DNA from 4 places in the Mesorhizobium sp. M6A.T.Cr.TU.014.01.1.1 genome. Region 4 is predicted to be linked to each of the others. Evidence: predicted binding sites of a transcription regulator. Region 4 holds the regulator's gene; each other region holds the start of a gene.
What was found. The regulator PhoB, encoded in region 4, activates phosphate uptake and scavenging genes when phosphate is short. The targets are predictions, from matches to a motif close to TGTCATNNANCTGTCAT.
Positions count from the first base shown of each region.

Region 1 (5,944 bases), on a different contig from region 4:
AGAAGATCGTCATCGGCAGATGGCTGGCGCACGGCGCCAAGCTGTTCATCTTCGACGAGCCGACAGTTGGCGTCGATGTCGGCACCAAGGCGGAGATCTACCGTCTGTTCGGCGAACTGTTGTCCAAGGGCGCCGGCATCATCCTGATCTCGTCCTATCTGCCCGAGGTCTATGAACTGGCCGACACGCTGCATGTATTCCGGCGCGGCAAGCTGGTGGCCACGCATGGTTTCCGCACCGCCAATCATGAGGACATTCTCAATCAGGCGCTCGCCGAGAAACAAGAAAAACCGGGAGGACAGATATGAGCACCGAGGCGATCCCGGCCGAAAGGCCGAAACGCAACTACAACGCGCTGTTCGGGCTGACGCTGCTGGCGCTGCTGGTTCTTTTGTGGATCATCCTGTCGGTGGCGACGCCGAGCTTCGCCTCCGCCAACAATATCTCGAACCTGCTGCGGCAGGGCTCGATGATAGCCATCCTGGCGGTCGGCCAGACCTTCGTCATCATCACCGGAGGCATCGACCTTTCCGTCGGCGCCGTGGTCGGCTTCGCCACCGTCATCGTGGCGATGCTGATCAACGCCGGGGTGCCGGTCTTCCTCGCCATCCTGGTCACCTTGCTGGTCGGTGTCGCCATCGGCATGTTCCACGGCTTCGGCATCGTCAGGATGGGCCTGCCGCCCTTCATCATCACGCTGGCGACACTGACCTCGCTGCGTGGCATTGGCCTTTTGATGACCAACGGCAACTCGATCTCGATCAACAACGACGCCTTCCAGTTGTTTTCGCGCAGCTCGTTTCTCGGCGTCCCCAATCTGTTCTGGATGGTGATCCTGGTCGGCATCCCCGCCTACATCTTCCTGCATCACAGCCGCTGGGGCCGGTATCTGTTCTCGGTCGGCTCCAACGCCGAGGCCTCGCGTCTGTCCGGCGTCAATGTCCAGCGCACCATCTACATGGCCTATACGCTGTCGGGCCTGTGTGCGGCTTTCGTCGGCGTGCTGCTCGCGTCGCGCATCGGCATCGGCAATCCGACGCAGGCCGAGGGCTGGGAGTTGCAGGCGATCGCCTCGTCGGTGATCGGCGGCACCTCGCTGTTCGGCGCCGTCGGCTCGGTGCACGGGCCGCTGCTCGGCGCCTTCATCCTCGCCACCATCAACAACGGCGCCAATCTCTTGAACGTCAATGCCTTCTGGCAGCGCATCATTACCGGCGTGCTGATCATCGTCATCGTCTATTTCGACGGCCTGCGCCGCCGCGGCAAGTAGACTATCTTAACAACCGCCGGCCCGGCGCAACCGGGGCCGGCGGTGCCATGAACCGACTGGATCAAAGCATGAAAGCCGTCGTCTGCCGCTCGCCCGGTGAGCTTGTTCTGGAAGACCGCCCGGCGCCAGGCACTCCGCCCCCTGGCTGGGCGCTGGTCGCGGTCAGTCATGTCGGCATCTGCGGCACCGACTATCACATCTTCGAGGGCAAGCATCCGTTCCTCGCCTATCCCCGCATCATGGGCCACGAGGTTTCTGGCACTGTGATCCAGGCCGGCGAAGGCGTCGATCTGTCCGTCGGCGAACCAGTGATCATCAACCCCTATCTCGCTTGCGGCAAATGCATCGCCTGCCGGCAAGGCAAGCCAAATTGCTGTGTGAAGATCGAGGTGCTCGGCGTCCACCGCGACGGCGCCATGTGCGAACGGATCCTGGTGCCGGCGCAAAATCTCTATCCGGCAAACGGCCTGTCGCTGGCCGATGCCGCCGCCGTCGAATTCCTGGCGATCGGGGCGCATGCCGTGCGGCGCTCGCTGGCGCAGCCAGGCGCGCGCACGCTGGTCATCGGAGCTGGGCCGATCGGCCTCGGCACGGCGCTGTTTGCCCGCATCGCCGGTCTCGACGTGACGCTGCTCGACATGAGCGCGGAGAGGCTGGGTTTCGCCGCAAACGAACTCGGCTTCGCGACCCTCGACGGTTCGCAGGCGTCTGCGACCGATCTGGTGCGGGAGGCGACCGGCGGCGAAGGTTTTGACGTGGTTTTCGACGCCACCGGCAACACCCAGTCCGTTCAGTCGGCCTTCGCCCATGTCGCCCATGGCGGGACGCTGGTCCTGGTCAGCGTCGTCAAGGACGACATCGTCTTTTCCGATCCCGAATTCCACAAGCGCGAGATGACGTTGATCGGCAGCCGCAACGCGCTGCGCGCCGACTTCGACCATGTCGCCGCCTCGATCCGCGATGGTGCTGTGCCGCTGGCAAAGCTCGTCACCCATCGCACGACGCTTGGCGAGACGCCGCGCGACCTCGCCCGCTGGGCGCATGAGAAATCCGGCCTGATCAAGGCGGTAATCGAGGTCGGGTCATAACACGGCAGGCGGTGAACCCGGCCCGAATGACAACGCCCCGCGCAGGTCGACCCCCACTCCGTCTCGGCTTCGCCGAGCCACCTCTCCCCCGATCGACGGGGTAGAGGAAGGGTGCGAGCCTATTGCAGCCAACGCTCCTCAACCAGACTCCCTACTTCTCTCGCCGTCAGCGGGCTCCCTTCCTCTCCCTCCGGAGGGGGGAGAGGTGGCTCGGCGAAGCCGAGACGGAGTGGGGGAAGGCGGTCCTCAAACGCCAAGCCGCTGACATGTAAGCGCGACCGAGCTGGTATGATATCGGCGTGGGTCAGATAAATCACGGTCTCGTATAAGGCCGGCACTACCTACAGCGCCGACAGTTTGAACTCGACGCGCTCAGCCGGAAACCGCGTTTCGGCGAACTGGATCGGCTGGCCGTCCGGCGTGACGTTGACGGCGACCGTGACCAGCACGATGGCGCCGGGCTGCAGATCGAGATCGGCAAGGTCGGCGGCATCCGCATGGCGCGCCGACAGCACCGTCGATTGCCTGAGATAGTCACTGATGCCGAAACGCTGGAGCGAGGCGGTGATCGATCCTGTTTCAGCCATGGCAGCATCGATGCCGGCGAAGCGTCCCGCCTCGAACCAGCCGGTGGCACGCGAGACCGGCTGTCCATCGGCTTCGCCGCGTGTCTCAAGGCGTATCACATTCGAACCCTTGGCAAGCCCCAGCCCTTCGGCGACGCGCCGGCTGGCCGGCTCGACCGCCGATTCGAGCAGCACGCTGCGGCGCTCGGACGCCTGCCCCTGCAAGCCCTCCGAAAAACGGGTGCGGGCGCCGATCGGATAGGACAGCCGCTTGCGCGAAAGCACGAAAGTGCCGCGCCCCTGCTCGGCCCTGAGCACGCCATCCTGCACCAGTGCTGCGATGGCGCTGCGCACCGTATGGCGGTTGACACCATAGCGCTCGGCCAGTGCGACTTCCGGCGGCAGCGCGGTATTCTCGGCAAAGTCGCCGACGGCGATCGAATGCAGGATCTGGTCGGCGATCTGCCGCCACAGCGAGACGCCGCTGCGCCGCTCTATGCTGCCGGGCTGCCCGATCATGTCTTGCCCCGATCTTTTTCGCCCGTGTCATGCACCCGTCATAGACACGCATTAGATAATAGGTATAATTTGTATAGTTGTCTATATCAATAGACAAATTTTCGATGCAAGGGAATGTTAACCATGCGAGGACAGGAAGCGCGCGATCAGGCTCAGCGCAAGGCCGTTATGGCAACGCTGGCGCAATCGACCGGCGACGATATCGTCCGTCTGTGGAACGAGGCCGGCCTGCCTTCTGAGGCGGAACTCCTGCGCGGCCCCGAAACCGGCTTGGTCACCGTGCGCGGCCGCATCGGCGGCGGCGGCGCGCCGTTCAACGTTGGCGAGGCGACGGTCACCCGCGCTACCGTCCGGCTCGCCTCCGGACAGGTCGGCCACTGCTACGCGCTGGGCCGTGACAGGCAGAAAGCAAAACTGGCGGCGATCGCCGACGCGCTCTGGCAGGACCCTGCCCTGCGCCGTGAGGTCGAGACCAAACTCATTGCGCCGCTGCAGGCCGCACTGGCCAGCGCACGTGAACGGCGTCGCGCCGAGACGGCGGCAACGAAGGTCGATTTCTTCACCATGGTACGCGGAGAAGACTGATGGACATCGTAACGCAAGCGATCGAAGGCGGCTTTGCCGATCCGGTGTTCAACGCCCAGACGGTGTTCCGCGCCGTGATGGATGCGATGGCGCGGCCGGGCACCCTGCAGCCTCTGCCGGTCTTTGCCCGCCCGCCGGCGCCGCTGTCAGCCACCGCGGGCGCCATTGCGCTGGCGCTGTGCGACAACGACACGCCGCTGTGGCTCGACCCCGTTTTGCAGGCCCCGGCAGCGGTGAAATCCTGGCTCGGCTTCCACACCGGCGCGCCCCTGGCCAACACGCCGGCCGATGCGCATTTCGCGCTGATCGCCACGCCGGCCGAAATGATGGCGCTCGACGGCTTCTCACAAGGCACCCAGGATTATCCCGACCGCTCCACGACGCTGATCCTGCAAGTCGGCGATCTCGTTTCAGGTGCCCCTCTGTTGCTCGAAGGTCCCGGCATCGAAAAGACTGCAAGCATCGCGCCGGCGCAGATGCCGCGCCATTTCGTCGAACAGTGGAAGCAGAACAACCAACGCTTTCCGCGTGGCGTCGACATCGTCCTCGCCACCCCGGACGGCGTTGCCTGTCTGCCGCGCACGACGCGCATCAAGACGATGGAGGCGTGATATGTATGTCGCGGTAAAAGGCGGCGAAGCGGCCATCGCCAACGCCCACTCCTTGCTCGCCGACCGCCGGCGCGGCGACCGTTCCGTGCCGGCGCTGCGCCTCGACCAGATCGTCGAGCAACTGGCGCTCGGTGTCGACCGGGTGATGAGCGAAGGCTCGCTCTACGACAGGGAGTTGGCGGCGCTCGCCATCGTCCAGGCGCGCGGCGACATGATCGAGGCGATCTTCCTCGTTCGCGCCTATCGCACGACGCTGCCGCGCTTCGGCTACACACGGGCGATTGACACCGGCGCGATGCTGGTCGAGCGGCGTGTGTCGGCGACCTACAAAGATCTGCCCGGCGGCCAGCTGCTCGGCCCGACCTTCGACTATACCCACCGGCTGCTCGATCCCGAGCTTGCCGCGGGCGGCGACGTCGCCGAGCCGCTGAAGCGCGAGAGCGAGGCTGAAGCCATGCCGCGCGTTTCCGCGATCCTCGCCCGCGAAGGCCTGATCGAGCCCGACGGCGACATGCCGCAGGACCATGTCCCCGGCGACATCACCCGCGAGCCGCTAGAATTTCCGATGGCGCGCGACATCCGCCTGCAGGCGCTGTCACGCGGCGACGAGGGTTTTTTGTTGGCGCTCGGCTACTCCACCCAGCGCGGCTATGCCCGCAACCATCCCTTCGTCGGCGAGGTTCGCATCGGCGAGGTCGAGCTGGAACTCGACGTGCCGGAGCTGCCCTTCGCCGTACCGCTCGGCTTCGTGCGTGTCACCGAGTGCCAGATGGTCAACCAATTCAAGGGCTCAGCCAAGGCGCCGCCGCAATTCACCCGCGGCTACGGCCTCGTCTTCGGCCAGAGCGAGCGCAAGGCGATGGCCATGGCGCTGTGCGACCGGGCGTTACGTGCTTCGGAATTCGGCGAAGATGTCGTCGCCGCAGCCCAGGACGAGGAGTTCGTCATCTCGCATTCCGACAATGTCCAGGCGACCGGCTTCGTCGAGCATCTGAAGCTGCCGCACTATGTCGATTTCCAGGCCGAGCTCGACCTGGTGCGCCGCATGCGCGCCGAGCACGATGCCCGCGAAAATGCCGACATGCTGGAAGAAAAGAAGGAGGCCGCGGAATGAGCCTAGTCGCCCGACCCGCCATCACCGCCACCGCTGTCGTGCGAATGGTCGCCATGCCCTCCGCTGTAGCCGCCGCTGGGGCCAATGCTATCGCTGTGCGCGCCTACCCTGGCTGCGGGAAAAACCATTCTTCGAAGGATAAAGGCAACCACGCAGGCGAACACCAGCAGGAGAATTCCGAGATACATCCA
Region 1 is NZ_RZPG01000002.1:400,455-406,398, forward strand. It holds gene EN885_RS04425 (sugar ABC transporter ATP-binding protein) at 1-308, shown strand, start outside; gene EN885_RS04430 (ABC transporter permease) at 305-1,270, shown strand; gene EN885_RS04435 (zinc-binding alcohol dehydrogenase family protein) at 1,339-2,358, shown strand; gene phnF (phosphonate metabolism transcriptional regulator PhnF) at 2,700-3,443, opposite strand; gene phnG (phosphonate C-P lyase system protein PhnG) at 3,567-4,028, shown strand; gene phnH (phosphonate C-P lyase system protein PhnH) at 4,028-4,639, shown strand; gene EN885_RS04455 (carbon-phosphorus lyase complex subunit PhnI) at 4,641-5,753, shown strand; gene EN885_RS04460 (hypothetical protein) at 5,756-5,944, opposite strand, start outside.
Region 1: the regulator PhoB is predicted to act here: its motif matches at 3,469-3,485, upstream of phnF (phosphonate metabolism transcriptional regulator PhnF).

Region 2 (5,944 bases), on a different contig from region 4:
GGCGATGCTGGACTCCTGCGACGTCGGCACCCCGCGCGAGGAATGGCACCGCGTCGGCATGGATTTTCACATCGAGCTGGCACGGCTGTCCGGCAACGAGTTCCTGTTCAGGGCGGTCCGCGATGCCATGACGCGCCTGTCGCGCGCCCGCTGGCTGGAGGTTCGCGACGAGGCGGCACTCGCCCGCGCCTGGGCCGAGCACCATGCCATTCTGGCAGCGGTTCGGACTGGCGATGCCGATGAGGCAGCACGTCGGCTTTCGGCCCATATCGTCGGCAGCCGCGACCGGCTGGTGACATCTTTGCACAATGACCGGCGCGGCCTGCGCGCCAGGGGATTTGCCGTAGTCGCGGCCTGATTGCCGAGGCAACCACTTTCGCCCTCGCTTCGCGAGCGCCGATGGCGTAAGAGCGGCGATGGAAAACAACCGATTTGAAACACCCGTGACCGTCAAGTCGGGCGCGGAGGGAACCACTCAGCTCTTGCGTACGGCCCGCGAGGCTTCCGATTACCTCCTCAACAACTGGCCCGGCAAGCGCAGTCCAAAGCATCGCGAAGCGCTGCAGGCCTGCCATGATGCATTGGCCGGCGACAAACCGGCCATGATCGCGAGGCGCGCCTTCATAGCCGCCGCGCGCGAAGTGAACGTTTTCGTCAGCGACAAGGCGCCGGCCTGAAGACGCAGCGGGATTCCTAGGCCAAATCCGATCCGCCTCGCGGGCCGGACGCCGTTTATTCCGCCGTTTCCGTTTCGGTCTCGGAGGTGGTCTCGTCCTCGGGCTTCGAACGTTCCTTGGCTGCGACCTTGGCCGCCTGCTTTTCCGCCTTCTTGGCGGCCTTCTGCCGGTCGCGTTCCTTGCGTTCTTGGCCGTAATTCGGTGCTCGCGCCATATCTCTTCCTTTCGCAATGCTGAAGGTTGTTAGCCCTGCCTAGGAGCATTGGGCTGCAAACACAACACCGCAAAGGCCGATCGGCTCCATACATAGCCGGCAAGCCGGCTGCACGCGGTTCCGGGCTTGCAAGATGGCTGGCACAATGGTGTAGGAGAGACCGGGGTACAAATAACAAGCTCACCTGTTTTTACCAAGTGACCGATGGCCACGCTTCAAAGAAACGCACAGAAGCTATTCTACTATGCGCGCAATGCCATGCGCGATATCGCGCCGCAGGCGCTGTTCCGCCGCAGGCTCGGCGGGCTGCTCGATCGGGCCAGGCTTTTGGACGGGTCGATCCGCGCGCGTCTCAACTATTACAACAGGCTGCAGGACGCTTTCGCGCCGAGCGCCGATGCCGTGCCGGTCAGCCGGCTGCCGACAGACCGGAGCATGTATTACTACGATCTGAAGGAATTCACCCGCTACTTCGATCCCGATTTGCGCATCGACCTCGAATTCGGCGACGTCATCGAGGTGCCTGCCATGCCGTCGATCGTCAAGGATCGGCCGATCGCCGGCGACAACAGGAACGGGGTCCTGTTCAAGCTCAACAAGTTCCGCCACTTCCACATGCCCGCCGACGATGTTGCCTTCGCGGACAAGCTTCCGGTCGCCGTCTGGCGCGGCGAGCTCAACAATCCGATACGGACCTTGCTTCTGGAGGCCGCGCGCGATCTGCCCTTTTGCGATGTCGGCACGCCCAAGCCGACGGCAGCGCCGGAATATCGCAAGCCCTATTTGAGCATCGATCAGCAGCGGCGCTACCGCTACATCATTTCGCTCGAGGGCAACGATGTGGCGACCAATCTCAAATGGATCATGAGCTCGAATTCGCTGTGCCTGATGCCGCCGCCGACATACGAGACATGGTTCGGCGAAAGCGAACTCGTGGCTGGTGTCCACTATGTGCCGCTCGAACCGGATTTCTCGGACCTCGCCGAGCGGGTGCAGTATCTCGAGAAGCATCCGCCTGAGGCCGAACGCATCGTTGCCGCGGCCAACGCCTATTGCCGCAAGTTCGCCGATGAGCGGGCCGAGCAGGCGATCTGCTTGCTCGTGCTCTACAAATATTTCGTGCTCAGCGGCCAGATCGAGCCTGATCCCGAGGTCTGGCGTTTTATCTCGGGCTAGCCCGCGGCGATCTTCGACCTGATCCGGACCCTGTCAGATAGCATCCCGGTCGAGGACCAGATCGGCCGGACCGAACCGGTCTTTTGCGGTGAACTGCTGGTGCCAATAGGGGTAGAGAACAGGAGGCCTGCTCACAGCGTCCAGGCGTGCGCGCTGATCGCTGGTCAGAGCCAGGCTGGCGGCGGCGATATTGTCCTTGAACTGCGCTTCGGTCCGGCCGCCGATCACCAGCGAGCTGATGGCCGTCCGGCCGAGCAGCCAGGCAAGCGCCACCTGCGCTGCCGACACGCCATGGTTCTTGCCGATATAGGCAAGCACGTCGACGATCCGCCACAGCCGGTCCTCGTCGCGGATCGGCGGTTCCTTCCAGCCGCTGAGCTGACGGGAGGTGGCCTGGTCGCGGTGATATTTGCCGGACAGCAATCCACCGGCAAGCGGGCTCCACACCAGCACGCCAAGCCCCTGGTCGACCGAGATCGGCAACAATTCATATTCGGCTTCGCGCGCTTCCAGCGTGTAGTGGATCTGCTGGGTGACGAAGCGCGGCTGGTGCTGGCGATCGCTGATCCCCAGTGCCTTCATCACTTGCCAGCCGGAATAGTTGGAACAGCCGACATAGCGGACCTTGCCCTGGCTGACGAGCGTGTCGAGCGCGGCGATGGTTTCCTCGAGCGGCGTCGTGCCGTCCCATTCGTGCAGGAAATAGATGTCGATGACATCGGTCCTGAGGCGCTTCAGGCTTTTCTCGCACTCGCGGATCAGATGGTAGCGCGACAGCCCTTCGTCGTTGGGGCCATCGCCGATCCGCATGCGCGCCTTGGAGGCGATCAGCACATCGCCCTTGCGTTTGCCGCCGAGCGCTTCGCCGATGATCTCCTCCGAAAGCCCGTTCGAATAGACATTGGCGGTGTCGATGAGATTGATGCCGGAATCGATGCAGAGGTCGATCATCCGGCGCGCCTCGTCGAGATCGGTCTTGCCGACCGCCGAAAATGCGCCGGCGCCGCCAAAAGTCATGGTGCCCATGGTGAGCGTCGAAACCTTCAGCCCGGAACGGCCGAGAGTGCGGTATTCCATGTCAGATCCTCGCAATTGCGCTGAGAAGGCGGTGCTTCGAAGGCTGCCCGAAGGAGCCTGGCATTTGTAGGACAATTCGTGCAGCTTGTCGCCCATGCCATGGAAGGCGGATCGATCACATCTTACCGTTTTGGGTGACCGGCGCACGAGCCGGCTGCAATAAAACCGTCATTGCCGGCCTGTATGCAAGTCGGCTCAAGGTGTTCGATCTCGGCCGGCAGGCCGGACGCCGACACGGGCGTGCACGCGGAGCAGCATAAATGACCGAAGCAAAACAGAATTCTCCTGCCAGGGATTGGCTGGAAGCGGAGCTAGCCGACACGCTCGACGAAGACTACGAGCTGGAAATGTCGGAACCCGCGCTGTCGCTGGAAATCGCCAAGATCTACAAGAACGCGCATCCGCCCTCGATGGATCGCATGCAGTATTTTCGCGACCTGATCACGCTGCAATCCGAATTGATCAAGCTGCAGTCCTGGGTGGCTTACCACAAGAAGAAGCTGGTGGTGGTTTTCGAGGGCCGCGACTCGGCCGGCAAGGGTGGCGTCATCAAGCGCATCACCCAGCGGCTCAATCCGCGCATCTGCCGCGTCGTAGCACTGCCGGCGCCGACCGAGCGCGAGAAATCGCAATGGTATTTCCAGCGCTACGTCCCGCATCTGCCGGCAGGCGGCGAGATCGTGCTGTTCGACCGCTCATGGTACAACCGCTCCGGCGTCGAAAGGGTGATGGGATTTGCCGAACCGGATCAGGTCGAGGAGTTCTTCCGCGACGTGCCGGAGTTCGAGCGCATGCTCGTCCGTTCCGGCGTCACGCTGGTCAAATACTGGTTCTCCATCACCGACGAGGAGCAGCAGATGCGCTTCCAGATGCGCATCCATGATCCGATGAAGCAGTGGAAGCTCTCGCCGATGGACCTGCAGTCGCGCGTGCGCTGGGAGCAGTACACCAAGGCCAAGGAAGAAACGTTCGCCCGCACCAACATTCCCGAAGCTCCTTGGTTCATCGTCGAGGGTAACGATAAGAAGCGGGCGCGGCTGAACTGCATCGATCATCTCCTCAAGCAGATGCCTTATGAGGAGGTGCCGCACGAAGAGATCACGCTGCCCGACCGCGTCTTCAATCCCGAATACGAGCGCCAGGTGCTGCCGCGCGAGCTGTACGTGCCGGAGAAGTATTGATCATCTGGGACTGCTAAAGACCCGGACGGGCGGCATTCCTTCGCGCCCCCCTCTGTCCTGCCGGACATCTCCCCCACGAGGGGGGAGATTGGCAGCGTCGCCGACGGTGCCAATCTTGCAACGCTGATGATTGGCGAAAGCCGGCGCGACATCCGATCTCCCCCCGTGTGGGGGAGATGTCCGGCAGGACAGAGGGGGCGCGAAGGATCGCGGCGCAGAGGGCTGCGCCTCAGTGAGACTACGCGCGCTTGATGATGACGTGCGTGGCATTCGGCGTCGCGACCTGCTCGCTGCACCGGTAGCCGAGCTTGAGCATGTCGATGCCGGCAAAAAGGTTCTCGCCGGAGCCGAGCAGCATCGGCGATATCGCCAGATGCATGTCGTCGATGAGCTTTTCCCTGAGATATTGCCGGATCGTGGCGACACCACCGCCGAGCCGGACATCCTTGCCATCAGCCGCTGCTTTCGCCCTTTCCAGCGCTGAGTGGATACCGTCGGTCACAAAATAGAAGGTCGTGCCGCCCGCCATGACGATGGGATTCCGCGGATGGTGGGTGAGCACGAAGACCGGCACATGGTAGGGTGGATTGTCTCCCCACCAGCCTTTCCAGCTTTCATCCGGCCACTCGCCGCGGATCGGCCCGAACATGTTGCGGCCCATTATCCACGCCCCAACATTTTCGAAGCTGCGCGCCACGAACCCGTCGTCCGTGTCTGTGGTACCGCGATCGTCGCCAGACATGTTGCGGAAGGTCCGGGTGCCGAACATCCAGTTGTGCAGGGCTTCCCCACCTACGCCCAGCGGCTCTTTCAGGTCCTGGTCGGGACCGGCGCCATAGCCGTCGATTGACAGGGTGAAAGCGTTGACGCGAAGCTTGGACATGAGTACCTCCCTCGAGACCAGTTGTGAAATGCAAGCACTTGCTTTTAGCTATACTGATTGCATTTTGCAAGCGGTATTTTGAAATCTCCGCCGAGCGATGAGCGGCTTGTTTGGGCCAGCCGCGTCAGGACCGCAGCCAAGACGGGTGGTTGCAGCAGCAGTTGCTTGCGCCGCGATGCCTCGAGGATGCGTTTACGTCATCAAGCATGGCCTGCAATGGAAGGATGCGCTGCAGGCCTACGGGGGTAGATGAGCGGCCACAAAGGGGCACGCATGGTTCTCGATGCCCTGCCGCCCTGCCAAAGCCCTGATTGCGGATCGCGGTTATGACAGCGCCATTTCGCGAGGCTTTGTGGAACAAAGGCATCGAGCCTTAGCATCCCGTCGAGCCGAAGTCGGAAAGTCCCATATCCCTACGACAGGGCACTCTATCGCCAGCGCCACAAGGTCGAGAACCTCTTCGCCAAGCTCAGAGACCGGCGGCGCATTGCAACCCGATACGACCGATGCGCGCATACCTTCTTCTCGGCGATCTGCATCGCCGCAACCGTCATCTTCTCGCTCTAATCAGAGCGTCCTGAGCCGAGGCTCTAAGCCTTGCCCAGATGCTTTGGCCAGAATTCCTGGTGGACTTCGGCGGCTTCGTCTTCGAGGTTCGTCGGGCCAACCACAGTGACGATGCGCGCGCCGGTCTGCAACACCGCCCGGCTCGGCACGTTCAACCCGATCCCAGCGA
Region 2 is NZ_RZPG01000012.1:161,630-167,573, reverse strand. It holds gene EN885_RS16025 (GntR family transcriptional regulator) at 1-358, shown strand, start outside; gene EN885_RS16020 (DUF982 domain-containing protein) at 417-677, shown strand; gene EN885_RS16015 (hypothetical protein) at 733-891, opposite strand; gene EN885_RS16010 (glycosyl transferase family 90) at 1,096-2,067, shown strand; gene EN885_RS16005 (aldo/keto reductase) at 2,101-3,144, opposite strand; gene ppk2 (polyphosphate kinase 2) at 3,405-4,325, shown strand; gene EN885_RS15995 (dihydrofolate reductase family protein) at 4,564-5,208, opposite strand; partial or broken gene EN885_RS15990 (transposase) at 5,605-5,775, shown strand; gene EN885_RS15985 (nucleoside deaminase) at 5,799-5,944, opposite strand, start outside.
Region 2: the regulator PhoB is predicted to act here: its motif matches at 3,300-3,316, upstream of ppk2 (polyphosphate kinase 2).

Region 3 (5,944 bases), on a different contig from region 4:
ATTGACGAAGACCGCATCGACGACGAGCCGCGCGCCTTCTCCGGCGGCATGCGCCAGCGCCTGCAGATCGCCCGCAACCTGGTCACCGGGCCGCGGCTGGTGTTCATGGACGAGCCGACCGGCGGCCTCGACGTCTCGGTGCAGGCACGCCTGCTCGATTTGTTGCGCGGGCTGGTCACCGATCTTGGCCTCGCGGCCATCGTCGTCACCCACGACCTCGCGGTGGCGCGGCTTTTATCGCAACGCATGATGGTGATGAAGGATGGCCGCGTCGTCGAAAGCGGCCTCACCGACCGCGTGCTCGACGATCCGCGCGCGCCTTATACGCAATTGCTGGTTTCCTCGATTTTGCAGGTTTGACGATGGCGCCAAGTCACCCCCCTCTGGCCTGCCGGCCATCTCCCCCTCAAGGGGGGAGATTAGCAGCTTTCATGCCTCGCCCCTTCTGCAACGCAGGAGAATGGCGAAACCGAATACGACAGCCGATCTCCCCCCTTGAGGGGGAGATGGCCGGCAGGCCAGAGGGGGGTGCTGTCCCGCCAACGAACGACGCTTGGAGCACCTTCTGATGGCAACCCCTCTCGTCGTCTCCGATGTCGCCAAGAGCTTCACCATGCATCTGCGCGACGGCATCAAACTGCCTGTCGTCGCCGGCGTCTCGCTCTCGATCAGGAGCGGTGAATGTGCAGTGCTCGGCGGCCCCTCTGGCGCCGGCAAGAGCTCGATCCTGAAGATGCTCTACGGCAACTACGCCGTCGACGCAGGCCAGATCATCGTCCAGCACGAGGATGGGCTCATCGATCTCGCAACGGCCAGCCCGCGCACCGTGCTTGCCGTGCGCCGGCTCACGATCGGCTATGTCAGCCAATTCCTGCGCACCGTGCCGCGCGTCTCCGCCCTCGATGTCGTCGCCGAACCGCTGGTCGAGCGCGGCGCGGACCGTGAGGTCGCGCGCAATAAGGCGCGCGCCTTGCTGGCGCAGCTCAACCTGCCCGAAAAACTCTGGATGCTGCCGCCGGCGACCTTTTCAGGCGGCGAGCAGCAGCGCGTCAACATCGCGCGCGGCTTCATCACCGAGCACCCGATCCTGCTGCTCGACGAGCCGACCGCTTCGCTCGATGCCAGGAACCGCGACGTGGTGATTGCGCTGATCGCGGCCAAGAAGGCGGCCGGCGTCGCCCTGCTTGGCATCTTCCATGACCACGACGTGCGCGAGGCGGTCGCCGACCGCGTCATCGACGTGACCGCTTTTGCCCCCGGGAAAATCGCCGCATGACCAGAAAACTGTCGGAAGCGCCGCTTGTCCACGAGACGGCCGAAGTCGAGAACTCGACGCTCGGCCGCTGGACCGAGATCGCCGACCGCTGCCGGGTTTCCGAGAGCACAATTGGCGACTATTCCTACATGATGCAGGACTGCGGCGTCTGGTGCGCGACGATCGGCAAATTTGCCAACATTGCCGCCAATGTGCGCATCAACGCCACCAACCACCCGACATGGCGGCCGACGCTGCATCATTTCACCTACCGTGCTTCGGACTATTGGGATGACGCCGAGCACGAGAGCGAATTCTTCGCCCAACGTCGCGCCAAGCGCGTCACCATCGGCCACGACACTTGGCTTGGCCACGGCTCGACCATCCTGCCCGGCGTCACCGTCGGCGATGGCGCGGCGGTCGGCGCCGGCGCCGTGGTGTCGAAGGACGTCGCGCCCTACACCATCGTCGGCGGCGTGCCGGCGAAACCGATCCGCGACCGCTTCGACCGCCGCACGGCGGAACGCTATCAGGCACTTGCCTGGTGGGACTGGGACCATGCCCGCCTGCGCGCCGCGCTCGACGATTTCCGCGCGCTTTCGGCAGAAGGCTTTCTGGAAAAATACGGCTGACCGAAGCGGGCGACCACGCCCGTTTCACACCTCTGACACATGACTCGGACAAAGGCGGTCTTTCCCTGGAGATCGCCATGCCCATCAAACCTTCGCTCGCCGGATTCTTTGCCGGCTCGAACCCGAACCCTCCCGTGCATCTCGGCACGCGCTACGACACGTCAGGCAATTTCCTGACCGAGCCCGGCAACACGGTCGTCTGCCATCTCGTCAGCGGCTCAGCTTCCGAAACGGCGGTCATCGAAGTGCGTGAGCGGATGCGCCTTATGCCCGATGCCGACAGGCTGGCCTTCACGCCGATCTCCAGCCTGCATATGACGCTGTTCCAGGGCATCATCGAATATCGCCGCCGGCTTCCCTACTGGCCTGAGGATGTGCCCCTCGACACAAGCATCGACGACATGACCCGGCTCTATCTGGAGCGCCTGAATGGCGTCGGGGACCATGGCGCGTTCAAAGTCAGGGTTGTCGATGTCGTGCCGACCGGGCTTACCGTTACCGGCGTGTCGGACCAGGACGAGCGCATCATGCGCGCGTGGCGCGATGCCCTGTCGGTGCCGTTCGGATACCGGCATCCCGATCACGACAGCTATACTTTCCACATAACTTTCGCCTACCAGATCCGGCGCCTCGACGACGAAAGGGCCTCGCAATGGCAACAGCTATTCGATGACTACCTCTCGCTGCTCGCCCTTCAGGCTCCGGTGATCGAGCTGCGGCCTCCGGCATTTTGCAGCTTCAAGGACATGAAGCATTTCGAGGAGCTTCTTGTCCTGGGCTGACGGCGCGACGTCTCTGCCTGTGGGCAGTAACAAAACTGACATCAATCCGACACCGCAGGTTCATGCGGCTGCGCTAGCGAAGGTTAACAGACCTTCGAAACGCGACTGGACTGGAACTTGCCTATGTCAACAACCTCAGCCACGCTCGAAATCCGCGGCGTCACCCGCCGGTTTGGCAAGAACACCGCCGTCAGCAATGTCGATATCTCGATCCCGCATGGTCAGATGGTCGGCATCATCGGCCGTTCCGGTGCCGGCAAGTCGACCCTTTTGCGCATGATCAACCGCCTCATCGATCCCAGCCAAGGGTCGATTTTCTTTGACGGCGCCGAAGTCTCCAGCCTGCGCGGCTCGCTGCTCAGGCGCTGGCAGCGCGACTGCGCCATGATCTTCCAGCAGTTCAACCTGGTGCCGCGTCTCGACGTGCTGACCAACGTCTTGCTCGGCCGGCTCAATCACCGCTCGACCGTTGTCAATCTGCTCGGTGTCTTTTCTCGCGAGGAACGGGCCGAGGCGATCGCGGCGCTCGAGCGTCTCGACATTGCCCGCACGGCGCTGCAGCCGGCCGGCACCTTGTCCGGCGGCCAGCAGCAGCGCGTTGCGATTGCCCGTGCCATGATGCAGCAGCCGAAGGTGATCCTTGCTGACGAGCCGATCGCCTCGCTCGACCCGCTCAACGCCAAGGTGGTTATGGATTCGCTGCAGGACATCAATCTGCGCGAGGGCATCACCGTCGTCACCAATCTGCACACGCTGGATACCGCGCGCACCTATTGCAACCGCATCATCGGCATGGCCGCCGGCAAGGTCGTGTTCGACGGCCCACCCGAAGACCTCAACCGCGAAGCCGTGCGCATGGTCTACGGCGCCGACAGCAATGGCGGCGAGATCTCCGAGGCCATCACCTCGACCAGCGTGACCATCAAGCAAAAAATCGCCGCATCCGCCGGACCGCTCGAGCCCGCATTTCCCGGCTACTAGTTCCATGATCCCGACAAGTGGATACCGGTATCCGGAAAAGACCACGGACAAACAAAAGAGCGCCTGGATCGCCAGCCCGCGTCAAGGGCGCTGTCAAAATTCGAACGCTACCGGCGCGATGCCGGAACCAACAGGAGAGACGCGACATGTTTAGAAAGATGCTTTTCGGTGCTGTTTCCATCATCGCCATGGCGATGGGCGCGGTTCAGGCACAGGACCTGAAGGAATTCCGCGTCGGCATTCTGGGCGGCGAGAACGAAGCCGACCGTCTGCGCAACTACCAGTGCTTCGCCGACCACATCAAGGAAGTGCTGGGCGTCGAGAAAGTCTCGCTGTTCCCGGCCGCCGACTACGACGGCGTCATCCAGGGCCTGCTCGGCGGCACGCTTGACTATGCCGAGCTCGGCGCTTCCGCCTATGCCAAGATCTATCTCGAAAACAAGGACGCGGTTGAGCCTATCCTGACGACGGTCCAGACCGACGGTTCGACCGGCTATCATTCGGTCATGGTCGCCCGTGCCGATTCCGGCATCAAGACGCTCGCCGACATGAAGGGCAAGAAACTCGGTTTCGCCGATCCCGATTCGACTTCGGGTTACCTGATCCCGGTCACTTCACTGCCCAAGGACATCGGCATGGATGTGAAGAGCTACTTCGCGTCGACCGGTTTTGGTGGCGGCCATGAACAGCTCGTCCTCGAGGTCCTGAAGGGCACCTTCGATGCCGGCACCACCTGGGCTTCCGGCGTCGGCGACTTCAAGGACGGCTACAGCTCGGGCAATCTGCGCAAGATGGTCGACAAGGGCGTCCTCAAGATGGACGATCTTGTCGAATTGTGGCAGTCGCCGATGATCCCGAACGGCCCGCTGGTGCTGCGTGCGTCGATCGATGCCGGCGCCAAACAGAAGGTCACCGATTTCCTGACCAAGCTTCCGGAAACCGATCCAGCCTGTTTCTCGGCGATACAGGGCGGCGACTTCAAGGGCTATTCGCCGGTCACCCCGGAATTCTATCAGGCAATCATCGACGCCCGTAAGGCGAAGATCGGCTCGTAAGTAAACTGCCACAACGCCGCCGGGGCCATGTGCCGCCGGCGGCGTTGCCGCATCATGGGCCAGGGATCGATAAATGAGTGCGACCGACGTTTACCGTGCGCCTGCGCTTTCACCGGAGGGAGCCACTGTCGAGCGGCACTGGCGCGACCTCGCCGCCCGCCGGCGCCTTTACACGATCGGAGGCCTGGTTTTCCTGTTTCTCGCGCTCTCTGGCTCGCTCTGGTTCGCCAACGAAACCAACGCCGGAAAGGTCTTCGACCGCCTTCCATATATCGCCGACTTTTTCACGGAATTGAAGCCGCGCGACTGGTTCGATCCGGTGCGCGCGCTGTTCGACCTGCCGTCCCCCTACGACGATGGCAGCCTCAAGTTCGACTACCCCGAAGGCCGGGTCTACCTGACCCAAAGCATCTACGTTCCGGAATACTTCTACCGGATGATCGAGACGCTGAACATTGCCCTGTTTTCGACGCTGGTGGGCTCCACATTCGGTTTCCTGCTCTGCTTCCTGGCTGCGGGCAATATCACGGCCAGCCGCTGGCTCCGTTTCACCACGCGCCGCTTCCTTGAAATTGTCCGCGCCTTTCCGGAAATCGTCATCGCCGGCTTCTTTCTGGCGGTCTTCTCGCTAGGACCCATTCCGGCGATCCTCGCGGTCAGCATCCACACCGTCGGCGCACTCGGAAAAATGTTCTTCGAAGTGGTCGAGAATGCCGACATGAAGCCTGAAGAAGGTTTGCGAGCCGTTGGCGCCAACTGGGTCGAACGCGTGTGGTTCGGCATCGTGCCTCAGGTTCTGCCCAACTTCATGAGCTATTTCCTGCTCCGCTTCGAGATCAATGTGCGCGCTTCGACCATTCTCGGCGCCGTCGGCGCCGGCGGCATCGGCGAATCCCTGCGTCTTTCGATCAGCCGGGGCCATGAGGCCAAGACCATCGCCATCGTCTTCCTGCTGTTCTGCACGATTGTCGCCGTCGATCAGTTTTCGGCGTGGCTGAGACATCGTCTTGTCGGCCGGCAAGCGTTCGCATACGGGCGCGGAGAGTAATGCGATGAACGCCGACGCCATCAACGACATCGCCACTCGCCATCCGAATGCGTTCCGGCGATCCCTATGGAAGCGCTACGCCACCCCGCTCGGTATCGTTCTCTGCATCCTCTACACATTCTATTGCGCGTGGTTCTTCTCGATCGTCACCGTTCTCGAAAAAGCGAACTGGAACCTTGCCGGCGCGTATC
Region 3 is NZ_RZPG01000002.1:407,792-413,735, forward strand. It holds gene phnK (phosphonate C-P lyase system protein PhnK) at 1-360, shown strand, start outside; gene phnL (phosphonate C-P lyase system protein PhnL) at 569-1,276, shown strand; gene EN885_RS04485 (DapH/DapD/GlmU-related protein) at 1,273-1,887, shown strand; gene EN885_RS04490 (DUF1868 domain-containing protein) at 1,965-2,669, shown strand; gene phnC (phosphonate ABC transporter ATP-binding protein) at 2,793-3,650, shown strand; gene phnD (phosphonate ABC transporter substrate-binding protein) at 3,797-4,705, shown strand; gene phnE (phosphonate ABC transporter, permease protein PhnE) at 4,779-5,753, shown strand; gene phnE (phosphonate ABC transporter, permease protein PhnE) at 5,758-5,944, shown strand, end outside.
Region 3: the regulator PhoB is predicted to act here: its motif matches at 2,706-2,722, upstream of phnC (phosphonate ABC transporter ATP-binding protein).

Region 4 (5,944 bases):
GTCGGTCATCTGCTTGCCATCGGCAAGCTGCGAGGCGATCTCGGCGGCGTTCTTGCCGAGCTCTCGCGCGTCCTTCCACACCGATACGGTCTGTGTGCCGAGCGCAATGCGGTTCAGCGCTGCATGGTCGCCGTCCTGGCCGGACACCGGGACGGATCCGGCCAAGCCTTGCGCCGTCAGCGCCGCGACGACGCCACCGGCGGTGCCGTCATTGGCGGCAACCACCGCATCGACCTTGTTGTCGTTGGCGGTCAGGAACTGTTCCATGTTCTTCTGGGCGTTGGCGGGAAGCCAGCCGTCGGTATACGCCTCGCCGACATTCTTGATCTTGCCGCTCTCGATGGCATCCTTGAGCACTTCCATGGAGCCGGCGAACAGGAAATCGGCATTCGGATCGGCGCCCGAGCCCTTGATGAAGACGTAGTTGCCTTCCGGCGCGACCTTGAACACTTCGCGGGCCTGCATGCGGCCGACTTCCTGGTTGTCGAAGGTCAGATAGAACACGTCCTTGTTCTCGATCAACCGGTCATAGCCGACGACCGGAATGCCTTCGTCCAGCGCCTTTTGCACCGCCGGCCCGATGGCCGACGCATCTTGCGCAAGGATGATGAGCGCGTTGGCGCCCTGCGAGATCAGGCTCTCGACATCGGTCAGCTGCTTGCCGGGATTGGACTGCGCATCGGCGGAAATATACTTGTCGCCGGCGGCCTCGATCGCTGTCTTCATGGCGGCTTCGTCGGTCTTCCAGCGCTCTTCCTGGAAGTTCGACCACGAAACGCCAATGACCTTGTCCTTCGCCTGTGCGACCGACGCGAGCGTCAGCGACATGGCGACCCCCGCCAGGATGGCGGCTGCGAATCTCTTCATGATAGTCCTCCCTGCGCCGCGATACGGCGCGACCAAACTGGCCCGAAGGCCGGCACAAAGGCTCTATTTTTTCGAGCCTCGAAAAAATACTGGTCCAACGCCGAAGCGCTGTCAACATCAATTCTGATGGATTTTGATGTCCCTGCCGACTTTTTTCGAGCCCCGGAATAAACAATGACAGGGCCTTCTGCTTCTGCCAGTATTTGTCGGACGCTACCGACGGCTTCCGGTTCATGAGCGGCCGCGGCAAGAGGGAGGAAGCAAAGGATGTCGGTTGGAATCCGTCATGACGATTTGCGTCGGCGCAACCGGGCGATGGTGATTTCGGCCGTACGCCGGGCAGGCCAGCCGTCGCGAACCGAGATCGCCGCGACCACCGGCCTCAGCCATTCGACCATATCGGCGATCTCTTCCGACCTCATCCAGGAAGGCATCCTGACCGAGAGCAAAGCGAGCGAGACCGTTTCGCTGAAACGCGGCCGGCCGCAGGTCGGCCTTAGCCTCAATCCGGAAGCGGCAGCGGTGTTGGCCGTCGTGTTGTCGCTGAATTTCCTTTCGGTCGCCGTCATCGATTATGCCGGACAAGTGGTCGCCGAGGAACAGCGCCGGCTGGACACGCTGACCATGTCGCGCGACGAGCTGATCGACGAATGTGTCGCCATCGTCCGGCGCCGGCTCGAAGATCCCGATCTCGATGTCCAAAGCGTCGCCCGCATCGCGCTGGCGATCCAGGGCATCACCGATTCCCATGCGCGCGCCATGTTGTGGTCGCCGATCACGCCGCAGACGAACATTGCCTTCGCCGACATTCTGGAACGTGAGTTCGGCATCCCGGCCATCATGGAGAACGACTGCAACATGATGGCCGTGGCGCTGCGCTGGCGCGACCCGGATCGCTACCGCGACGATTTCATCGCCATCCTGCTCTCCCACGGCATCGGCATGGGGCTGGTGCTGAAGGGCGAACTGTTCACCGGCACCCATTCCTCAGGCGGCGAATTCGGCCACATGATCCACCGGCCGGGCGGCGCGCTTTGCCGCTGCGGGCGGCGCGGCTGCGTCGAGGCCTATGCCGGCAACTACGCCATCTGGCGCAATGCAAGGCAGTTGAGCGAGAACGCCGAGCCGGTCGCCGATGTCAGCGACGCCGAGATGCGGGCACTGGCGGCCCGGGCGCGCCAGACGGACGGACCCGAGCGCGAAGCCTACCGCAAGGCCGGCGAAGCGCTCGGCTTCGGGCTCGGCAGCCTGTTCGCGTTGATCGATCCGGCGCCGGTCGCCATGGTCGGCGCCAGCGCTGCCGCCTTCGACCTGATCGAGCCGGCCCTGCGCGAGGCCATCGCTCAGACCGCCGGCGGTCAGCATTCGGGTTCGATTTCCTTCGACACTGAGCCGAACGAGCTGCCGCTGATCCGCGAAGGCTGCGCCATGCGAGCGCTGAGCTTCGTCGACCAGGAGATTTTCGCGCCGGGCGCGCAAGGGAAGTCCGGCACGGCCAGGAAGCACGTGGCCTGAATGGAAGAACGCAGCTTGAATTTAGGCAGTCTGTTCAGTCTTCCCTGATCGCATAGCCCGCGCCGCGGATGGTGCGGATGACATCGGGCATGCGGCCATTGTTGACCGCCTTGCGCAGCCGGCCGACATGGACGTCCACCGTGCGCTCGTCGATGTAGATCGTCTCGCCCCAGACATTGTCGAGCAACTGGCTGCGCGAGAACACCCGACCCGGGTGCCGCATCATGAATTCGAGCAGCCGGAATTCGGTCGGCCCGAGCCGGATCTCGCTCTTCTTGCGATAGACCCTGTGCGATTCGCGATCGAGCATGATGTCACCGACCTTCAGCACGCTGGACAGCACTTCGGGCTTGGCGCGGCGCAGCAGCGCCTTGACCCTGGCCATGAATTCCGGTGTCGAGAACGGCTTGACCAGATAGTCGTCGGCCCCGGTCGAGAGGCCGCGCACCCGGTCGCTTTCCTCGCCGCGCGCGGTCAGCATGATGATCGGCAGCCGCTCGGTTTCGGGACGCACCCGAAGGCGACGGCAAAGCTCGATGCCCGAAACCGCCGGCACCATCCAGTCGAGCACCAGAAGATCGGGCACGTTTTCCTGAAGCCGGATTTCGGCCTCGTCGCCGCGCGTCACCACCTCGACCTGATAGCCTTCGGATTCCAGATTGTAGCGAAGGAGGACGCCCAGCGGCTCTTCGTCCTCCACCACCATGATGCGCGGCGCGATCATCGGCCGGTTACCCCTGTCATGTCGCCGACGCCGGCATCGTCGTTTCGTCGAGCTTCGGCCGATCCGCCGGCAATTGCTGCCCGGTCACGACATAGTAGGCGTTTTCGGCGATGTTGGTGACATGATCGCCGATACGCTCGAGATTCTTGGCGCAGAACAGAAGATGCGTGCAGGCGGTGATGTTGCGCGGATCCTCCATCATGTAGGTCAGGAGTTCGCGAAAAACCGCCGTGTATTTCACGTCGATCTTCTCGTCGGCGGCGCGCAGCTCTTTCAACGCGCCGGCGTTGCGCGACACATAGTGCTCGACCACGCCGCGGAGCTGCTCGAGAACGAGATCCGCCATCGCGTCGATACCGTGCGAGAGATTACGCGGCGTGGCGCTCTGCCCGACGGCGCTGACCCGCTTGGCTATGTTCTTGGCCAGGTCGCCGATGCGCTCGAGATCGCCGGCCATCCGGATTGCGCCAACCACGGCGCGCAGATCTTGCGCCATCGGCTGCCGCTTGGCGATCAGCGTGATCGCGCTGTCGTCGAGTTCGCGCTGCCGCGCATCCATGATGGCGTCATCCGAGACGACGCGCTGCGCCATCGCATTATCTGACGCGAGCAACGCGCGGATCGAGGCTGCGACCATCGCGGCGGCAAGCTCGTCCATGTCGCGGATCAGCCTGTCGATGTGCTCCAGTTCCTCGTCGAAAGATGCGACGGTATGTTCACCCATGATACTGTCCTCGTGCTCGAAATTCGCCGGACCGCTTAGCCGAACCGGCCGGTGATGTAGTCCTGGGTGCGCTTGTCGTCGGGGTTGGTGAACATCTTGTCGGTCGCGCCCTCCTCGACCAGATAGCCGAGATGGAACATCGCCGTGCGCTGCGACACGCGCGCTGCCTGCTGCATCGAATGGGTGACGATGACGATCGTGTAGTTCTGGCGCAGTTCGTCAATCAGTTCCTCGACACGGGCGGTGGCGATCGGATCGAGCGCAGAACACGGCTCGTCCATCAGGATCACTTCCGGTGACACAGCGATGGCGCGCGCAATGCACAGGCGCTGCTGCTGGCCACCGGAAAGGCCAGTGCCCGACTCGAGCAGGCGATCCTTGACCTCGTTGAACAGGCCGGCCTTCTTCAGGCTCGATTCGACGATGCCGTCCAACTCCGCCTTGCTCCTGGCCAGACCGTGAATGCGCGGACCGTAGGCGACGTTTTCGTAGATCGACTTCGGAAACGGGTTCGGCTTCTGGAACACCATGCCGACGCGAGCTCGCAGCTCGACGACATCGATTTTCGGGTCGTAGACATCCTCGTTGTCGAGCGTGATCTTGCCGCTTACCCGCGCGATGTCGATCGTGTCGTTCATTCGGTTCAAGCAACGCAGAAAGGTCGACTTGCCGCAGCCCGATGGGCCGATCAACGCCGTCACCTGGTTCTCGCGGACATCGAGATCCACGTCGAACAGAGCTCGCTTCTCGCCGTAATGAACGGAGACCTTTTCGCCCTTCATCTTGATCGAAGGCTCGTTGGTTCCGCTACTCAGTTTCTGCTCGACGCTGGCTTCCGTCATGATGTTCATATCCTCTACTCCTTACCAGCGCCGCTCGAAGCGCCTGCGCAGTATCACCGCGATGGCATTCATGATGACCAAAAACACCAGCAAAATCAAAATCGCCGCCGAAGTCTTCTGCTGGAACCCCGCTTCAGGAAAATCGGCCCACATGAATATCTGCACCGGCAGGATCGTCGCGGGATCGGTGAAGCCACCGGGAATGTCGACGATGAAGGCGACCATGCCGATCATCAGCAACGGCGCGGTTTCACCCAGCGCATGCGCCATTCCGAGGATGGTGCCGGTCATGATACCCGGCATCGCCAGCGGCAGGACGTGATGGAATACGGTCTGGACCTTGGACGCTCCGATGCCAAGTGCGGCCTCGCGGATCGACGGTGGCACGGCGCGCAGCGAAGCGCGTGAGGCGATAATGATGATCGGCAGGGTCATCAGCGCCAGCACCATGCCGCCGACCACCGGGGCCGAGCGCGGCAGGCCGAAGAAATTCAGGAATACGGCAAGTCCAAGCAGGCCGAAGACGATCGAAGGCACCGCCGCCAGATTGTTGATATTCACTTCGATGATCGTCGTCAGCCGGTTCTTGGGCGCAAATTCCTCAAGATAGATCGCCGCCGAAACGCCGATCGGGAAGGCGATGGCGAGCGTTACGATCATGGTCAGGAACGATCCGACGACCGCGCCCCAGATACCGGCCAGTTCCGGCTCGCGGCTTGCGCCGGTGAAGAAGAAGATCGAGTTGAACCGGCTTTCGATCAGGCCGGCGCTCTTCAGCGTATCGAGCCAGACGATCACCTTGTCCGAAATCTTTCGCGATGCTTCCGGCGTGTCGATGACCCGCAGGAATGCCTGGCCGCTCGCGGCTGGCGCCGTGCTGTCCAGCGCCTCGATCACCGTGCCCTTTGCGACCGCCGTTCCGTTGGCCCCAGGCGACAGCGCGGTCAGCTTGACCGTGCCGCCATTGAACGCGACCAGCAGCGACGACGCGCCGCTCGTCAGCGTGAGCATGCCGTTTTCGCCCTCGGTCGCACCATGGCCGCGCGCCAACGCCAGCATGGCATCGTCGCCGAAGGTCAGATCGATGTCGCCGCTGCTTTGCGAAGGCGTGACGCTTGTCGAAATCGCCTCGTCCGAACCGACGTCGGCAAGCAAACCCTTGAGATAAAGGTCGGCAAAATCGTCAAGTGGAACCGCGTAGTCCACAGTTCCTCCGAGCATCCCCGGATCAGCAGCGATATCTTTGCGCAGGAACACGCCTGTGCCCGTGGA
Region 4 is NZ_RZPG01000015.1:26,963-32,906, reverse strand. It holds gene xylF (D-xylose ABC transporter substrate-binding protein) at 1-867, opposite strand, end outside; gene EN885_RS17955 (ROK family protein) at 1,135-2,382, shown strand; gene phoB (phosphate regulon transcriptional regulator PhoB) at 2,417-3,106, opposite strand; gene phoU (phosphate signaling complex protein PhoU) at 3,123-3,830, opposite strand; gene pstB (phosphate ABC transporter ATP-binding protein PstB) at 3,866-4,681, opposite strand; gene pstA (phosphate ABC transporter permease PstA) at 4,694-5,944, opposite strand, start outside.